Regions from separate parts of the Eleftheria terrae genome, predicted to be linked through region 2. Evidence: riboswitches for the same ligand, from Rfam matches in the RefSeq annotation. Region 2 holds a riboswitch; the other holds the start of a gene.
What was found. A riboswitch is a leader RNA that binds a small molecule or an ion and turns the genes downstream of it on or off. The one in region 2 is predicted to bind S-adenosylhomocysteine.

Region 1 (8,981 bases), 480 kb from region 2:
GAGCGCGGGCCGGTCGACCGGCTCATCGTGTTCTCGGAATTCCTGCTCGACATCGCGGCCGAGCTGCGTGAGGAGCTGGGCATTCCCGGCAACCGCCCGGCCGACAACCGCCTGGGCCGCGACAAGCTGCTGATGAAGCACAAGGTCGGTGGGGCCGGCCTGCGCGTGCCGCACTACACCGGCGTGGCCGCCGGCGAGGTGGACAAGGCGCTGGCCTTCGCCCGCGACAACGGCTTTCCGCTCATCCTCAAGCCGGTCGACGGCGCCTCCAGCGCCGGCGTGCAGACCCTGCAGGACGAAGCCGCCCTGCGCGCTGCCGTGGCCGCGTTGCCGCCGGGCGAATGGGACCTGGAAGAGTTCATCGACGGCCGGCTCTTCCACATCGACGGGCTGGTGGACGTGGACGGGAAGGTCACCTTCATCGTGCCGTCGCGCTACGTCAACAACTGCCTCGACTTCACCCGCGGCGCGCCGCTCGGCTCGGTGATGCTGGCGCCCGGCAGCGAGCTGCACGAGCGCGTCTGCCAATTCACCACGGCCTGCATCGAAGCCATCGGCCTGAAGGCCTGCCCCTTCCACCTGGAGCTGTTCCACAGCCAGCGCGACGAGCTGGTCTTCCTGGAGGTGGGGGCCCGCGTCGCCGGGGCCGACGTGCCGTACATGATCCATCGCAGCACCGGCGTCAACCTGTTCGCCGAATGGGTGGCAATGGCCATGGGTGGCAGCGGCCGCCTCTCGGCCCGGGCCACCTCGGTGGGCGGCTGGCTCATGTTCCCCCGGCCGGCCGGCCTGCCGCTGCGCGTGACCGGCGTCACCACCTTTGCCGGCCGGCTGCCCACGGTGTGGCGACAGCTGGTGCCGCCGGTGGGTGAGCTGCTGCAGCCGGACTCGGGCTATGCCTCCATGCAGGCGGGCCGTTTCCTGTTCGAGGCCGAGCGGCCCGAGCCGATCGAGCGCGACATCGAGACCGTGCTGCGCGAGTTCTCGCTGAGCACCGAACAACCCTGAGCTTCAGGCATCGACATGGCTAAACAATCATTGCTGCTGCTGGTCCACCAGGCGCGCTCCTATGTCGCGATGATCCAGCAGTACCTCGACCAGATGGGGCTGGCCTGCCTGGTGCTCAGCTCCCGCCCGCTCGATGCGCGCGACCTGGAGCAGACCGGCCGGCACTGTGCGCGCCTGTGGCATGTGCCGGAGGATCACCTCGCCGAGGAGCACCTCGACCCGGTGCTGCAGGAAGCGCGCGCCGAAGGCTACGAGGTCATCGCGGCGCTGGCCAGCTTCGAGGGCCTGCGCCTGCTGATGGCGCAAGCCAACCGCCGCATCGGCGCCACCGACGCCGACGTGCAGGCGCTGCGCCACTGCATGGACAAGTTCACCTGCCGCAACCTGCTGCACGAGGCCGGCCTGAGCCGGGCTCGCGCCCGGCTGGTGGAGGCGGATGGCATCGAGGCGCTGCACCGCGAGCCGGGCAAGCTGTTCATCAAGCCACGGCGCGGTGCGGGCTCCTTTGCCTGCTTCCGGCTCGACGCGAGCTTCGACGCCGGCAAGCTCGCCGAGCTGCAGGCGCAGATGCAGCGCGACCGGGCCTTCAACGCGATCTTCGCCGGCCAGTTCGACTTCATTGCGGAAGACTGGCTGCCCGGCGACGAATACAGCTTCGAGGTGCTGGTGGTCGACGGCGAGAGCTACGTGATCGGGGTGCATGCCAAGTACCTCGACGACTCAGGCGGCACCACGCTGGAGACCAGCAATTCCCTGCCCGCGCCGCGCCTGCCGGACGACGCCCAGGCGGCCGGCGAGCGCTACATCGACCGCTGCCTGGCGGCGCTCGGCCTGCGCGAAGGCTGCTACCACATCGAGACCCGCTACGACGCCGCCACCCGGCACTGGGACATCATCGAGATCAACGCCCGCATGGGCGGCGCGCTGATCAACCAGAGCGTGGGCGTCTTCACCGGTGGCCTGTCGATGCTGCAGCTGTGGGTGCAGACCGTCTGTGCCCGCAGCCCGGCGCAGCGCGAGACGCTGCAGGCACAGCTGGCCTGGCTGCGCGAGAGCACCCGCCGCCGCGAAGGCCGCCTGCAGCACGGCACCGTGTTCCTCAGCCGCTACGGCGAGCGCAACCGCGTGCTGGAGCGCATCTCGCTCGAAGCGGTGCCGCGCCAGCCCGATATCTACGACATCCCCGTGCGGGAGGGCGCCCGCCTGCCCGATTCCGAGCGGGGCATCTTCCTGTTGAACGCACTGTGGAAGGTCGACATCGCCCGCATCGCCGAGGAGCTGCAGACGCTGCCCGCGATGCTCGATGAAAGCCTGATCGTGCGATACGCCCCGAGCGAATGACCTTGTTGTGTCTGCTTTACCCAAGGAGAAGAGAGAAATGAACCGAGTCAGCCAGTGCGGCATCGAGCGTCCCGCACCGTTCTATTCGCTGGCGGATGGCGCCAAGGTGCGCGAGCGCCTGGACCGCTACCTGGACCAGAAGATGGCCGAATGGGCCGCCACCGTGCCCTATGCCAACCACCTGGAGAGCAAGGACCTCAACAGCGCCTGGTACCGCCGCCACACCATCGAGCATGTCTGGCGCATCCGCCTGAGCCGCGCGGCCCACTGCAAGGCGCTGCACGCCATCACCAAGATCTCGCCCGAGGCCGCCCAGCTCTATGCCGAGTACCAGGCCGAGGAGATGAACCACGACACGCTGTTCATGCAGGACTGCAAGGCCATGGGCGTGACGCAGGAGGAACTGCTGCGCACCGAGCCCTTCCTGGCCACGCGGCTGCTGCAGGGCTTCTTCTACTTCGTCTGCGAGCACGAGAGCCCGATCGGCGTGGTGGCGTCCAGCTACCTGGTCGAGTACACCACCGCCAAGCTCACGCCCAAGCAGATCACGGCGCTGAAGGAGTCGGTCGGCACCGACAAGATCAAGGGCCAGCTGGCCCACATCAACACCGACATGGGCGACGACCATGCCGGCGAGATGTGGCGCATCCTGCGCTACCTGATCCACAGCGAAGCCGATGTCGAGAAAGTGCTGCGCTACTTCGATGACATCCAGACCATCCTGGCCATGTACTTCCGCGAGCTGTACGAAGCCACGGTGGCCGAGAAGGCGGCGGCATGACGGAGGAGGGCGCGCTGCAGGAGGCCGCCGCCCTCGCACCCTCGGGGGTGCGCATGCACACGGTGCGCATCCCCGGGACCGGCGAGCAGTTCACGCTGCCGGACGGGGCCTACCTGTCCGACGCCGCCGAGCTGGAGCTGGCGGGGCTGATCTTCGGCTGCCGGGCCGGTGCCTGCGGCATCTGCACGATCGAGATCGTGTCCGGCGGCCACAACGTCTCCCGCCAGCAGGACGGCGAGCGCAGCTTCGTCGCCTCGCTCGGCTACTCGCCCGATTCGGTGCGGCTGGCCTGCCAGTGCCAGCTGCGCGGCGATATCGAGATCCGCCAATGTTGAGGCGGTACCCGGCGGCGGCCTTCGGTGCCGCCGCCGCACCTGCGGGCGCCAGCTGCGGAACTTGCCCCGGTTTGGCGCCGCGCGCCCGCCCCCACGCGCCGCGCGGTCAGCAGCCGGTGCCTACAATCGGCGCATGACCTCCCGTCCCTACACCCGCGCGGCCGAGCTGCCAGAGATCCTCAAGCAACGCATCGTCGTGCTCGACGGTGCCATGGGCACCATGATCCAGCGCTACAAGCTGGGCGAGGCCGACTACCGCGGCGAGCGCTTCGCCGCGCACGGCAAGGACTTGAAGGGCAACAACGAACTGCTGCAGTTCACCCGCCCCGACGTCATCCGCGAGATCCACGAAGGCTATCTGCGCGCCGGTGCCGACCTGGTCGAGACCAACACCTTCGGCGCCACCCGCATCGCTCAGGAAGACTACGACCTGCCCGAGCTGGCGCGCGAGATGAACGTGGAGGCGGCCCGCATCGCCAAGGCCGCCTGCCAGGCCTTCAGCACGCCCGAGAAGCCGCGCTTCGTGGCCGGCGCCTTCGGCCCGACGCCGCGCACCGCCAGCATCAGCCCGGACGTGAACGACCCCGGCGCCCGCAACGTCAGCTTCGACCAGCTGCGCGACGCCTACTACGAGCAGGGCCAGGGCCTGCTGGAAGGCGGTGCCGACCTGTTCCTGGTGGAGACCATCTTCGACACCCTGAACGCCAAGGCGGCGATCTTCGCGATCGACCAGCTGTTCGAGGACACCGGCGAGCGCCTGCCGGTCATCATCTCCGGCACCGTGACCGACGCCTCCGGCCGCATCCTCTCGGGCCAGACGGTGGGCGCCTTCTGGCATTCGGTGCGCCATGCGCGGCCGCTGGCCATCGGCCTCAACTGCGCGCTCGGTGCGGCGCTGATGCGGCCGTATGTCGAGGAATTGTCCAAGCTCGCCGGCGACACCTTCATCAGCTGCTACCCGAATGCCGGCCTGCCCAACCCGATGAGCGACACCGGCTTCGACGAGACGCCGGAGATCACCGGCGGCCTGATGGAGGACTTCGCGAAGGCCGGGTTCCTGAACATCGTCGGCGGCTGCTGCGGCACCACGCCCGACCACATCGCCGAGATCGCCCGGCGCGTGTCGGCCTACCGGCCACGCTGCCGCCAGCACGAGATGTTCAGCCAGTTGCTGCCCACCTGAGGCCGGCAGCGGCAGCGCCGCAAGGCGGCGCTGACCAAGGCGCCGCGGGCGCGGCGCCTTGGGCGCTCAGCGCGCGCCCTGGGAGATCAGCAGCTCGACGCGGCGGTTGCTCGCGCGGCCTTCGGCACTGTCGTTGCCGGCCACCGGCTCGCGCTCGCCGCGGCCTTCGGCGCTGATGCGCTCGGCGGCCACGCCCTTGGCGGCCAGGTAGTCCTTGGCCGAGGTGGCGCGCTCCAGCGAAATGCGGTCGTTGACCGCGTTGGAGCCGACGTTGTCGGTGTGGCCCACCACATGCACCTTCACGCCCGGCACCCGGGCCAGCGGTTCGGCCACGCTGTCGAGGAACTGGCGGAAGCGCGCGTTGATCGTGGTGCGGCCGGAGTCGAAGGCGGCGTCGCCGGTGGCGCGCACCAGCAGTTCGTTGGCGGGCGTGCGGGTGATCTCGACACCGCGCCCTTGCGCCGCGCGCTGGGCGGCTTCGAACACCGCGGCCAGAGCCGGGCTCCATGCCGGCTGGGCGGGCTGGGCCGCCGAGGCGGCCGGCTTGCTGGGCGAGCTGGCCGGGGCGCTGGGCGCCGGCGCCGGTTCGGTGGCACAGCCGGCAGCCAGGACCAGCAGGGGCAGCACGCACAGGGCTGCGCCGCGACGCGAGATTGCATTCATTCCAGTACTCCTTGAATGGCGCGCGCGCCGCACCCCTTGCAGGCCGGCGGCGCCCGTGAAAAGCAATGTGCCGGAGCCCGTCTTGCGTCTCCGGCACACCGCATTTTCACATTGCGCCGCCCATTGCGGGTCCCTCAAGAATGGGGGCCCCGCGGGCGAGGGGTTCAACGGGTCTGGGCGACCTGCTCGCGCTCGGCCACGTAGATCTCGACCCGGCGGTTCTGGGAGCGGCCATTGTCGCTGTCGTTGCTGGCCACCGGCTCGTGGCTGCCGCGGCCGTCGATGGCGATGCGGGCGAAGGGCACGCCGCGGGCCACCAGGTAGTCGCGCGTGCTGGCTGCGCGCTCCATCGACAGGCGGTTGTTGATGCTGTCGTTGCCGGTGTTGTCGGTGTGGCCGATGATGCGGATCTCGGTCGCGCTGTTCTCGCGCATGCTGGTGGCGAACTTGTCGAGCACGGTGGACAGTTGCGGCTTCACCGCCGCGCGGCCGGTGTCGAAGCCCGCGTCGCTCGGGATCTGGACCTTGATCTGGTTGTCGCTGGTGCGGGCCACATCGATGCCGGTGCCGGCGGTGGCCTGGTCCATCTTGGCCTTCTGCTCTTCCATGCGCTTGGACCAGATGTAGCCGCCGAGCGCCCCGACCGCCGCACCGGCAGCCGCGCCGGTGGCCGCGCTCTTGCCCTTGTTGCCGCCGGCAGTGACGGCACCGAGCACCGCGCCGGCAGCCGCGCCGATGCCGGCGCCCTTGGCCGTGTTGCTCTGCGTCTCGGACATGTTGGCGCAGCCGCTGGCGAGGACGGCGATGGCGCAGAGCGAGAGGATGGTACGTTTCACGTTGGGCTCCTTCTTCTGTTGGACAGCTGCCCGCATTGCAATCGATGCGCCCGCAGGGGGCAACGCCGGCCGAGTGAAACCTGTAACAGGGCGCCGGGGCTGCTCGGTGTGCTGTCGTCTGTCGAGTGTGGGCGCGCACTCCGGGGTGTCCGTGCGGCTTGCGACCGCTCCGGCGCCGTCCTGATCACGCGCCTGCCTGCATGGAAAGACTGCCGCAGCGGTGCGGAAGTTCCTGCGTCACCGCCGCTCATTCCCTGATGCTGTCGGGACAGGGCTGGCATAAAATCGGCAGTTCCAAGGAGCGTTGCAGCGCGGCCGCAATCCGGCGCGTCAGGCTTGGAACTTCACATCGCAACGACGCTCACCCGCGCCACGGGTGAGCCGTGGCCGGCCCAACCTAGCCGCTGCGCCATGAACGACACCACTGCTTCCGCCGCCTCCCCCGCCGCCGAACCCGCCCGCGTCGCTCCCATGCGCCTCTCGGGGCTGGAGCCGGTCTCCATCGGCGAAGGCAGCCTGTTCGTCAACATCGGCGAACGCACCAATGTCACCGGCTCCAAGGCCTTCGCCCGGATGATCCTGAACGGCCAGTTCGAGGATGCCCTCAGCGTGGCGCGCCAGCAAGTCGAGAATGGCGCCCAGGTGATCGACATCAACATGGACGAGGCGATGCTGGACAGCCAGGCGGCGATGGTGCGCTTCCTGAACCTGATCGCCGGCGAGCCGGAGATTGCCCGGGTGCCCATCATGATCGACTCCTCCAAGTGGAGCGTCATCGAAGCCGGGCTGAAGTGCATCCAGGGCAAGGGCATCGTCAACTCGATCTCGCTGAAGGAAGGCGTCGAGGAGTTCAAGCGCCAGGCCCGGCTGATCCGCCGCTACGGCGCGGCCACCGTGGTCATGGCCTTCGACGAGCAGGGCCAGGCCGACACCTACCAGCGCAAGATCGAGATCTGCGAACGGGCCTACCGCATGCTGGTGGACGAACTCGACTTCCCGCCGGAAGACATCATCTTCGACCCCAACATCTTCGCCATCGCCACCGGCATCGAGGAACACAACAACTACGCGGTCGACTTCATCGAGGCGACCCGCTGGATCAAGCAGAACCTGCCGGGCGCCAAGGTCAGCGGCGGCGTCAGCAACGTCAGCTTCAGCTTCCGTGGCAACGAGCCGGTGCGTGAGGCCATCCATACCGTCTTCCTGTACCACGCGATCCAGGCCGGCATGGACATGGGCATCGTCAACGCCGGCATGGTGGGCGTCTACGACGACCTCGACGCCGAGCTGCGCGAGCGTGTCGAGGACGTCGTGATGAACCGCCGCGAGGACGCCACCGAGCGGCTGCTGGAGATTGCCGAGCAGGTCAAGGGCGCCGCCAAGGACGACAGCGCCAAGCTCGCCTGGCGCAACGCCCCGGTCGAGGAGCGACTCAGCCATGCGCTGATCCACGGCATCACCGACTTCATCGTGGCCGACACCGAGGAGGTCTGGCAGAAGATCAGCGCCGCCGGCGGGCGGCCGCTGCACGTCATCGAGGGGCCGCTGATGGCCGGCATGAACGTGGTGGGCGACCTGTTCGGCGCCGGCAAGATGTTCCTGCCCCAGGTGGTGAAGTCGGCCCGCGTGATGAAGCAGGCGGTGGCCCACCTGGTGCCCTACATCGAGGAGGAGAAGCGCCGCCTGGCGGCCGCTGGCGGCGATGTGCGGGCCAAGGGCAAGATCGTCATCGCCACCGTGAAGGGCGACGTGCACGACATCGGCAAGAACATCGTCACGGTGGTCCTGCAGTGCAACAACTTCGAGGTCGTCAACATGGGGGTGATGGTGCCCTGCCAGGACATCCTCGCGAAGGCCAAGGTGGAAGGCGCCGACATCATCGGCCTGTCGGGCCTGATCACGCCCAGCCTCGAGGAAATGCAGCATGTCGCCAGCGAGATGCAGCGCGACGACTACTTCCGCGTGAAGAAGATCCCCTTGCTGATCGGCGGCGCTACCACCAGCCGGGTGCACACCGCGGTGAAGATCGCGCCGAAGTACGAAGGCCCGGTGGTCTACGTGCCCGACGCCTCGCGCAGCGTGGGCGTCTGCAGCGAGCTGCTGAGCGACGAGAAAGCCAGCCGCTACATCGACGAGCTCAAGTCCGACTATGAAAAGGTGCGCCAGCAGCACGCCAACAAGAAGGCCACCCCGCTGGTGAGCCTGGCCGAGGCGCGCGCCAACAAGACGCCGCTCGACTGGGCGGCCTACACGCCGCCGCGGCCCAAGGTGCTGGGCCGCCGCCTGTTCCGCAACTACGACTTGGCCGAGATCGCCCAGTGCATCGACTGGGGCCCCTTCTTCCAGACCTGGGACCTGGCGGGCCCCTTCCCGGCCATCCTGACCGACGAGATCGTCGGCGAGTCGGCCCGCCGCGTCTACAGTGACGGCCAGCGCATGCTCAAGCGGCTGATCGAGGGTCGCTGGCTGAGCGCCAGTGCCGTCATCGGGCTCTACCCGGCGCGCCAGGTGAACGACGACGACATCGAGATCTATGCCGACGAGGCGCGCACCCAGCGGCTGATGACCTGGCATGGCCTGCGCATGCAGAGCGAGCGGCCGGTGGTCGATGGCGTGAAGCGGCCCAACCGCTGCCTGGCCGACTTCGTCTCGCCGCTGGGCAACGACTATGTCGGGCTGTTCGCGGTCACCGCCGGCCTGGGCGTCGAGAAGAAGGAGCAGGCCTTCATCGACGACCTGGACGACTATTCCGCCATCATGCTCAAGGCCCTGGCCGACCGCCTCGCCGAGGCGCTCGCCGAGCGCATGCACCAGCGTGTGCGCACCGAGCTGTG
Region 2 (8,981 bases):
GATTTTCTCTTCACTTCTGAATCCGTGTCCGAGGGTCATCCGGACAAGGTGGCCGACCAGATCTCGGACGCCATCCTAGACGCGATCTTCGAGCAGGACCCGCGCTCCCGCGTGGCGGCCGAGACCCTGTGCAACACCGGCCTGGTGGTGCTGGCCGGCGAAATCACCACCAACGCGCATGTCGACTACATCCAGGTCGCACGCGACACCATCAAGCGCATCGGCTACGACAACACCGAGTACGGCATCGACTACAAGGGCTGCGCGGTGCTGGTGGCCTACGACAAGCAGAGCAACGACATCGCCCAGGGCGTGGACCACGCCTCCGACGACCACCTCAACATGGGCGCCGGCGACCAGGGCCTGATGTTCGGCTACGCCTGCGACGAAACGCCCGAGCTGATGCCCGCGCCGATCTACTACGCCCACCGCCTGGTCGAGCGCCAGGCGCAGCTGCGCAAGGACGGCCGCCTGCCCTGGCTGCGCCCGGACGCCAAGAGCCAGGTCACGATGCGCTACGTCGACGGTCGCCCGCACAGCATCGACACGGTGGTGCTGTCCAGCCAGCATTCGCCGGAGATGAGCGACGGCACCAAGATGAAGCCCGAGTTCATCGAAGGCGTCATCGAAGAGATCATCAAGCCGGTGCTGCCGGCCGAGTGGCTGAAGGAAACCCGCTACCTGGTCAACCCGACCGGGCGTTTCGTGATCGGCGGCCCGCAGGGCGACTGCGGCCTGACCGGCCGCAAGATCATCGTCGACACCTACGGCGGCGCCTGCCCGCACGGCGGCGGTGCGTTCTCGGGCAAGGACCCGTCCAAGGTCGACCGCTCGGCCGCCTATGCCGCCCGCTACGTGGCCAAGAACATCGTCGCGGCCGGCCTGGCGCGGCAGTGCCAGATCCAGGTGGCCTATGCCATCGGCGTGGCCCAGCCGATGAACATCACGGTCTACACCGAAGGCACCGGCAAGATCCCCGATGACAAGATCGCGGCCCTGGTGCGTGAGCACTTCGACCTGCGGCCCAAGGGCATCATCCAGATGCTGAACCTGCTGCGCCCGATCTATTCCAAGACGGCCGCCTACGGCCACTTCGGCCGCGAAGAGCCCGAGTTCAGCTGGGAAGCCACCGACAAGGCAGCCGCCCTGCGCGCCGCCGCCGGCCTGTAAGGCGTGCGCAGCCTGCCGCATGGCAGGCCCGGCCCCGCCTTCCAGGCACCAGGACGCCGCCCCGGCCACCCGGCCCGGGCGGCTTTTTCATGCCCGCGCCGCGATCAGCGCCCGCGCCAGCTCGGCAAAACCGCGGCCGCGCTCCGCCCGGGTCACATAGCGTGGCAGGTGTGCCAGCCGGGGCACGAAGCGCGCGATGTTGGCCACGCCCACGCTGTGGCGGAAGCGTTCGAACATCACCTGGTCGTTGGTGGAGTCGCCGACGTAAGCCCAGCGGTCGAGTTCGGCAAAGAGGTCAACGCCGAGCAATTCCCGAGCAATCCAGACCGCGCCGGTCCACTTGCTGTGGCTGCCGATCCAGCCGTTGACATGGATGGAGCTGACCGTCGCGGTGAGCCCCTCGGAGCGCATCAGCGCCACCACCTGCTCGATGCGCTCTGGCGGCAGGCAGGCGAACTCGCCATGGTCGATGGCGATGTCGGTCAGGCGGCCCGCACTGTCCTGCGCCAGCGCGGCGCCCGGCACCTCGGCCAGCACCCGCGCCGCCACGTCGGCCAGGCGCCGGGCGTTGCGGGCGCGGGTCGCCGCGTCCTGCACGAACCACTGCCGCCCGTCGGGCAGCAGGGCCAGCGCGCCGTTCTCGGGCACGATGGCCGCCACCGGCCAGCGGCTGGCAAAGGGCAGCGACCAGCCCATCGGCCGGCCGGTGACCGCGATCACCACCAGGCCGCCCTCGCGCAGGGCATGCAGGGCCTGCAGCGCCTCGGGCTCGATGGCGCCGTCGCAGGTCAGCGTGTCGTCGATGTCGGTGAAGACGCCCCGCAGCGCCCGGCGCTCGCCGGGCGGCCAGTCGGCCAGCGGCCGCATGCGCGCCTCAGGCCGCTTTCTGCAGCACCAGCCCGGCGTGCTCGCGCAGCGGGTGGAAATGGATCTTCGGGAAACGCTCCTGCGTCAGCCGCAGGTCGTAGGGCGAGGTCATCAGGTAGGCCAGCGTGTCGGCCGCATCCAGGGCCAGCTTGCTGCCATTGGCGTCGGTGAACTTCTTCAGTTCCTCCGCGCTGTCCGCGGTGATCCAGCGCGCGCCGACGAAGCGCGACGGCATCAGGCGCACGTCCACGCTGTACTCGGCCTTCAGGCGGTGCTGTACCACCTCGAACTGCAGCTGGCCGACCGCGCCCAGCAGCATCGCGCCGCCTTCCTGCGGGCGGAAGACCTGGATCGCGCCCTCCTCGCCCAGTTGCAGCAAGCCAGCCTGCAGCTGCTTGCTCTTCATCGGATTGGCCAACTCGACCGCCTGGAACAGCTCCGGCGCGAAGAAGGGCAGGCCGGTGTACTGCAGCGACTCGCCTTCGGTGATGGTGTCGCCCAGCTGCACCCCGCCATGGGTGGTGAAGCCGATGATGTCGCCGGCATAGGCCTCGTCCACCGCCTCGCGGCGCTGCGACAGGAAGGTCACCACGCTGGTCGGCCGCAGCTCCTTGCCGGTGCGCTGCACCTTCAGCTTCATGCCCTGGGTGTAGCGACCGGAATAGACCCGCACGAAGGCGATGCGATCGCGGTGCGAGGGGTCCATGTTGGCCTGCACCTTGAAGACCACGCCCGAGAACTGCTCCTCGTCCGGCTCCACCCGGCGGGTGGTGGTCTGCCGCGGCGCCGGCGGCGGCGCCAGGTCGACCAGCGCGTCCAGCACCTCCTGCACGCCGAAGTTGTTGACGGCCGAGCCGAAGAACACCGGCGTCTGCTTGGCGGCGAGGAAGGCCTCCATGTCGAAGGCCGGCGCGGCCGCGCCCAGCAGCTCGATGTTCTGCTCGGCCAACTCGAAGTCGTGCCCGAAGCGCTGGCGCAGGGCTTCGGCCTCGCTCAGCGGCACCGTCTCGTCGTCGGTGAGGCGGTCGGCGCCGGCCTTGAACAGCCGCATGTTCTGCTGGCGCAGGTTGACGATGCCGCCGAAGGCCTTGCCCTGGCCCACCGGCCATGTCATTGGCACGCAAGGCATGCCCAGCTCGGCCTCGATCTCGTCGAGCAGCGAGATCGGGTCGCGCCCTTCCCGGTCCATCTTGTTGACGAAGGTGATGATGGGCGTGTCGCGCTGGCGGCAGACCTCGATCAGGCGCTTGGTCTGCGCCTCCACGCCGTTGGCCGCGTCGATCACCATCAGCGCCGAGTCGACCGCCGTCAGCACGCGGTAGGTGTCTTCCGAGAAGTCCTTGTGCCCCGGGGTGTCGAGCAGGTTGACCACATGGTCGCGGTAGAGCATCTGCATCACCGAGCTGGCCACCGAGATGCCGCGCTGCTTTTCGATCTCCATCCAGTCGGAGGTGGCATGGCGCGAGGCCTTGCGCGCCTTCACCGAGCCGGCGATGTGGATGGCGCCGGAGAACAGCAGCAGCTTCTCGGTGAGCGTGGTCTTGCCGGCGTCCGGGTGGGAGATGATGGCGAAGGTGCGGCGACGCCGCGTTTCAGAAGTGAAAGACACGAACAAGTACTCCAGACGAGCCCGCGAGGGGTGAGCGCTGGCTCACTGGGGCTCTTCAAACGGCGGCAGGCCGACGGCGCCGGGGTGGCGCGAAGCGGAATCCTACCGGTTTTGCGGGCCGAAAAACGCGAATGGCACCGAAACGCCCCACAAGCGGCCGCCGGCTGTCTACAATTGCAGCCTTCCGAGGAGCGTTGCAAGGCCCCGCTGCCGCCCTGGCCCCCGCCAGCGCGCCGCCAGCATCCGGCCCCAGGCTCGGAACTTCATTTGCAACCGCGCTCACCCGCATGTGTCCTGCCGGGTGAGCTCGACCCTCCAGCCCCCAGTGCACAGCGGTTTTTCCTCTTGGAGAAACGAATGAACGCTGTCGTCAAACCCCTGCACACCACCCACGAAGGCGTGGATTGCGTCATCGCCGACCTGTCGCAGGCTGCCTGGGGCCGCAAGGAAATCAAGATCGCCGAGACCGAGATGCCCGGCCTGATGGCCATCCGCGAGGAATTCGCGGCCCAGCAGCCGCTCAAGGGCGCGCGCATCACCGGCTCGCTGCACATGACCATCCAGACCGCCGTGCTGGTGGAAACGCTGCAGGCCCTGGGCGCCCAGGTGCGCTGGGCCTCGTGCAACATCTTCTCGACCCAGGACCATGCGGCCGCCGCCCTGGTGGCCGCCGGCACCCCGGTGTTCGCCTACAAGGGCGAGTCGCTGAAGGACTACTGGGACTACACCCACCGCATCTTCGAGTTCGGCCCCAAGGGCGCCGAGGGCGAAGGCCCCAACATGATCCTCGATGACGGCGGCGACGCGACGCTGCTGATGCACCTGGGCAAGCGCGCCGAGAAGGACCCCTCGGTCATCGCCAACCCCGGCAGCGAGGAAGAGCAGGAGCTGTTCGCTGCCATCAAGGCGAAGCTGGCCGAAGACAGCACCTGGTACAGCCGCAAGAGCGCCCAGATCATCGGCGTGACCGAGGAAACCACCACCGGGGTGCACCGCCTCAACGAGATGTCGAGCAAGGGCACGCTGCTGTTCCGCGCCATCAACGTCAACGACAGCGTCACCAAGAGCAAGTTCGACAACCTCTATGGCTGCCGCGAGTCGCTGGTGGACGGCATCAAGCGCGCCACCGACGTGATGGTGGCCGGCAAGATCGCGGTGGTGGCGGGCTATGGCGACGTGGGCAAGGGCTCGGCCCAGGCGCTGCGCGCCCTGTCGGCCCAGGTCTGGGTGACCGAGATCGACCCGATCTGCGCCCTGCAGGCCGCGATGGAAGGCTACCGCGTCGTGACGATGGAATACGCGGCCGACAAGGCCGACATCTTCGTGACCGCCACCGGCAACAAGGGCGTCATCACCCACGAGCACATGGCCCGCATGAAGGACCAGGCGATCGTCTGCAACATCGGCCACTTCGACAACGAGATCGAGGTCGCCTCGCTCGAGAAGTACCAGTGGGAGGAGATCAAGCCCCAGGTGGACCATGTGATCTTCCCGGACGGCAAGCGCATCATCCTGCTGGCCAAGGGCCGGCTGGTGAACCTGGGCTGCGGCACTGGCCACCCGAGCTATGTGATGTCCTCGAGCTTCGCCAACCAGACGATTGCGCAGATCGAGCTGTTCACCCGGCCCGACTACTACGCCGTCGGCAAGGTCTACGTGCTGCCCAAGCACCTGGACGAGAAGGTCGCCCGCCTGCAACTGAAGAAGCTCAACGCCCAGCTCACCGAGCTGAGCGAGGAGCAGGCCGCCTACATCGGCGTGCCGCAGCACGGCCCCTTCAAGCCCGACACCTACCGCTACTGATCGCCACGGGCCTGCCACGATGCGCGCCGACCAGTTGCTGGTGAGCCAGGGCCTGGCACCGAGCCGCTCGGCGGCCCAGCGCCTGATCGAGCGCGCGGCCGTGCAGTGGCAGGGCCCGCGCGGCTGGGCCGTGGTGCGCAAGGCCGGCGAAGAGCTGCCCGAGGGCAGCGCGCTGCAGTTGCTCGACGACGCCGAGCTGCGCTTCGTCTCGCGCGGCGGCCTCAAGCTGGACGGCGCGCTCGCCCACACCGGCCTGGACGTGCGCGGCCGCGACTGCCTCGACGTCGGCCAGAGCACCGGCGGCTTCACCGACGTGCTGCTGCAGCGCGGCGCCGCCCGCGTGGTGGGCGTGGACGTCGGCCACGGCCAGCTGCATCCGCGGCTGCAGGCCGACGCCCGCGTGTTGGCCTTCGAGGGTGTCAACGCCCGCGACTGGAGCGGCTCGCGCTTCGCCACCGAATGCCACGGCCAGCGCTTCGGCCTGGTGGTGGCTGACCTTTCCTTCATCCCCCTGACCCGCGTGCTGCCCTCGCTGGCCGGCTGGCTGGCGCCCGGCGGCGACGCGCTGCTGCTGGTGAAGCCGCAGTTCGAGGTCGGGCCCGCCCATGTCGGCAAGGGCGGCCTGGTGAAGGACGCGAGCCAGTACCCGCTGCTGGAGGCCCGCGTGCGCGAAGGCTGCGCGGCGCTCGGCTGGCAGGTGCACGACTATTTCGACAGCCCCATCACCGGCGGCGACGGCAACCGCGAATTTTTCGTCTGGGCGGCCCTTGGCGCCGCCCCGGCGCCAGAGGAACCACGATGACTCCATCCCCGCACCGCTTGCCGGTCAGCCTCGAATTCTTCCCGCCCAAGACGCCCGACGGGGTCGACAAGCTGGCCGCCGTGCGCCAGAAGCTCTATGCGCTGCAGCCAGCTTATTGCTCGGTGACCTACGGCGCCGGCGGCTCGACGCAGGACGGCACCTTGCAGGCGGTGCGTGCCATCCTGGCCGAGGGCCATGACGCCGCGCCGCACTTCTCGTGCATCGGCGCGTCCCAGGACAGCATCCGCGAGAAGCTGCAGCAGTTCCGCCAGGACGGAATCCGCCGCCTGGTCGCGCTGCGCGGCGACCTGCCCTCCGGCTACGGCGGATTCGGCGAGTTCCGCCATGCCAGCGACCTGGTCGCCTTCATCCGAGCCGAGACCGGCGACCACTTCCACATCGAGGTGGCCGCCTATCCCGAGACCCATCCGCAGGCCCGCTCGCCGGAAGCCGACCTGCAGGCCTTCGCCACCAAGGTACGGGCCGGGGCCGATGTGGCCATCACGCAGTACTTCTACAACGCGGACGCCTACTTCCGCTTCGTCGACGACGTGCGGCGCATGGGGCTGGACATTCCGGTCATCGCCGGCATCATGCCCATCACCAACTCGACCCAGCTGATGCGCTTCTCCGACACCTGCGGCGCCGAGATCCCGCGCTGGATCCGCAGCCGGCTGCAGGCCTTCGGTGACGACCGGGACTCGATCCAGGCCTTCGGCCTCGACGTGGTGACCCAGCTGTGCGACCGCCTGCGGCGCGAAGGCGCCCCCGGCTTCCACTTCTACACGATGAACCAGGCCACCGCCACCACCGAGATCTGCCGCCGGCTCGGCCTGGCCGCCTGAGGCAGGGGCGCGCCGCCGCTGCCTCAGGCCCTGACCTGTCTCAAGGGCCGGCGAGGCGCCGCAGCCACCGCCGCCGGCCTTTGACCTCGGGCAAGGCCGCCACGGCCGCCGGGCCGTGCAATACGTGTCGGGAATGTTCCCCGCAAGCTCTCTCGACACAACATGAAGATCAAGACCCTCACCGGCGTCGTCGCCCTGGCCCTGGCCACCCTCGCCCCTGCCGTCCAGGCCGAAGACCAGCCCTGGTTGCTGCGTGTGCGCGCGGTGAACCTGGACAGCGCCAACAAAGACAGCACCGGACTGGACCTGAACGTCAACGACAAGGTCATCCCCGAGTTCGACGTCTCCTACTTCTTCACGCCCAACCTGGCGGCCGAGCTGGTCCTGACCTATCCGCAGAAGCACACGGTGCGCTCCGGCGACACCCGCATCGGCAGCCTCAAGCACCTGCCGCCCACGCTGCTGCTGCAGTACCACTTCGACGCGACGGCCGGCTTCAAGCCCTACCTGGGCGCCGGCATCAACTACACCCGCTTCTCCAGCATCGACCTGCCGGCGGGCGTGAGCATCGACAAGAACAGCGTCGGCCTGGCGCTGCAGGCGGGGGTGGACTACGCGCTGAGCAAGAACCTCTACCTCAACCTCGACCTGAAGAAGGTGCAGATCCGCACCGACGTCAGCGCCGCCGGCGACAAGCTGGGCCGCCTGAAGGTCGACCCGCTGCTGCTCGGCATCGGCATCGGCATGCGCTTCTGAGACCCGGCCGACCGCAAGGGCCGGCGCCCGCGCTCAGCGGGCTTTCAACCGGGGCGGCGAGAATGGTGGTTTTACCGCTGCTTGCATGTCCGCCCTCGCCCCCGCCCGCGCCATCGCCCGCCACCCGGAATTCCGCCGTGGCGCGCGCGACATGCTCAACCTCTCACTGGGCGTGGCTGCCTGGGGGCTGGTGACCGGCGTCGCCATGGTCAAGAACGACCTGCCGGTGCCCCTGGCGGTGCTGATGTCGCTGCTGGTGTTCGCCGGCAGCGCCCAGCTCACCGCCATCCCGCTGATCGCCTCCGGCGCGCCCATCTGGGTGGTCTGGGCCACCGCGCTGTGCATCAACCTGCGCTTCGTCATCTTCAGCGCCATGTGGCGGCCCTACTTCGCCCACCTGCCGCGCTGGCAGCGCTGCCTGGTGGGCTATGTCAGCGGTGACCTGAACTACGTGATGTTCATGAAGCGCTTCCCCGATGCCGGGCCGGTGCCCGAGCAGCTGCCCTACTTCTGGGGCGGCGTGACAATGAACTGGGTGGCCTGGCAGGGCTCGTCGATGGCCGGCATTGCGCTGGCCAATGTCATCCCGGTCGAATGGGGCCTGGGCTTCGCCGGCGTGCTGGCCCTGCTGGGCATCACCTGCTCGATGCTGCAGGACAAGGCCACCTGGCTGGCCTGCGGCACGGCCGCGGCTGCGGCGGTCGCGGCCTACGCGCTGCCGCTCAAGCTCAACATCCTGGTTGCGATCGCCGCCGCCGTGGCAGTGGGGCTGGCCATCGAGGCGGCCGAGCAGGCCCACCGCCGCTCGCGCGCGCGTCGCGAGGAGTCGACACGATGAGCACCTGGGAGACCATCCTCACCATCCTCGGGCTGACCTTCATCACGGTGCTCACCCGCGCCTTCTTCCTGATCCCCGAGCAGGACCTGCCGCTGCCCGGCTGGGTGCGCCGCGGCCTGCGCTATGCGCCGCTGGCGGCGCTGGGCGCGGTCATCGCGCCTGAGGTGCTGATGACCCAGGGCCACCTGCTCGCCACCTTGCAGGACGCCCGCCTGCCCGCCACGCTGGCGGCGGCCGGCTACTACTTCTGGCGCCGCGGCATCCTGGGCACCATCCTGGTCGGCATGGCGG

Region 1: it holds a riboswitch for S-adenosylhomocysteine, as region 2 does, so the genes downstream of both, metH (methionine synthase) here and ahcY (adenosylhomocysteinase) in region 2, are expected to answer to the same signal.

Annotation. Positions count from the first base shown of each region.
Region 1 covers NZ_CP106951.1:3,796,267-3,805,247, forward strand. The annotation lists gene N7L95_RS16835 (ATP-grasp domain-containing protein) at 1-1,008, shown strand, start outside; gene N7L95_RS16840 (ATP-grasp domain-containing protein) at 1,024-2,349, shown strand; gene N7L95_RS16845 (iron-containing redox enzyme family protein) at 2,387-3,130, shown strand; gene N7L95_RS16850 (2Fe-2S iron-sulfur cluster-binding protein) at 3,127-3,465, shown strand; gene N7L95_RS16855 (homocysteine S-methyltransferase family protein) at 3,599-4,648, shown strand; gene N7L95_RS16860 (OmpA family protein) at 4,715-5,311, opposite strand; gene N7L95_RS16865 (YiaD family glycine zipper/OmpA-like lipoprotein) at 5,476-6,147, opposite strand; S-adenosyl-L-homocysteine riboswitch at 6,438-6,517, shown strand; gene metH (methionine synthase) at 6,559-8,981, shown strand, end outside.
Region 2 covers NZ_CP106951.1:4,278,771-4,287,751, reverse strand. The annotation lists gene metK (methionine adenosyltransferase) at 1-1,170, shown strand, start outside; gene N7L95_RS19185 (HAD family hydrolase) at 1,258-2,037, opposite strand; gene N7L95_RS19180 (peptide chain release factor 3) at 2,045-3,646, opposite strand; S-adenosyl-L-homocysteine riboswitch at 3,827-3,934, shown strand; gene ahcY (adenosylhomocysteinase) at 4,004-5,449, shown strand; gene N7L95_RS19170 (TlyA family RNA methyltransferase) at 5,469-6,251, shown strand; gene metF (methylenetetrahydrofolate reductase [NAD(P)H]) at 6,248-7,096, shown strand; gene N7L95_RS19160 (OmpW/AlkL family protein) at 7,259-7,852, shown strand; gene N7L95_RS19155 (AzlC family ABC transporter permease) at 7,938-8,690, shown strand; gene N7L95_RS19150 (AzlD domain-containing protein) at 8,687-8,981, shown strand, end outside.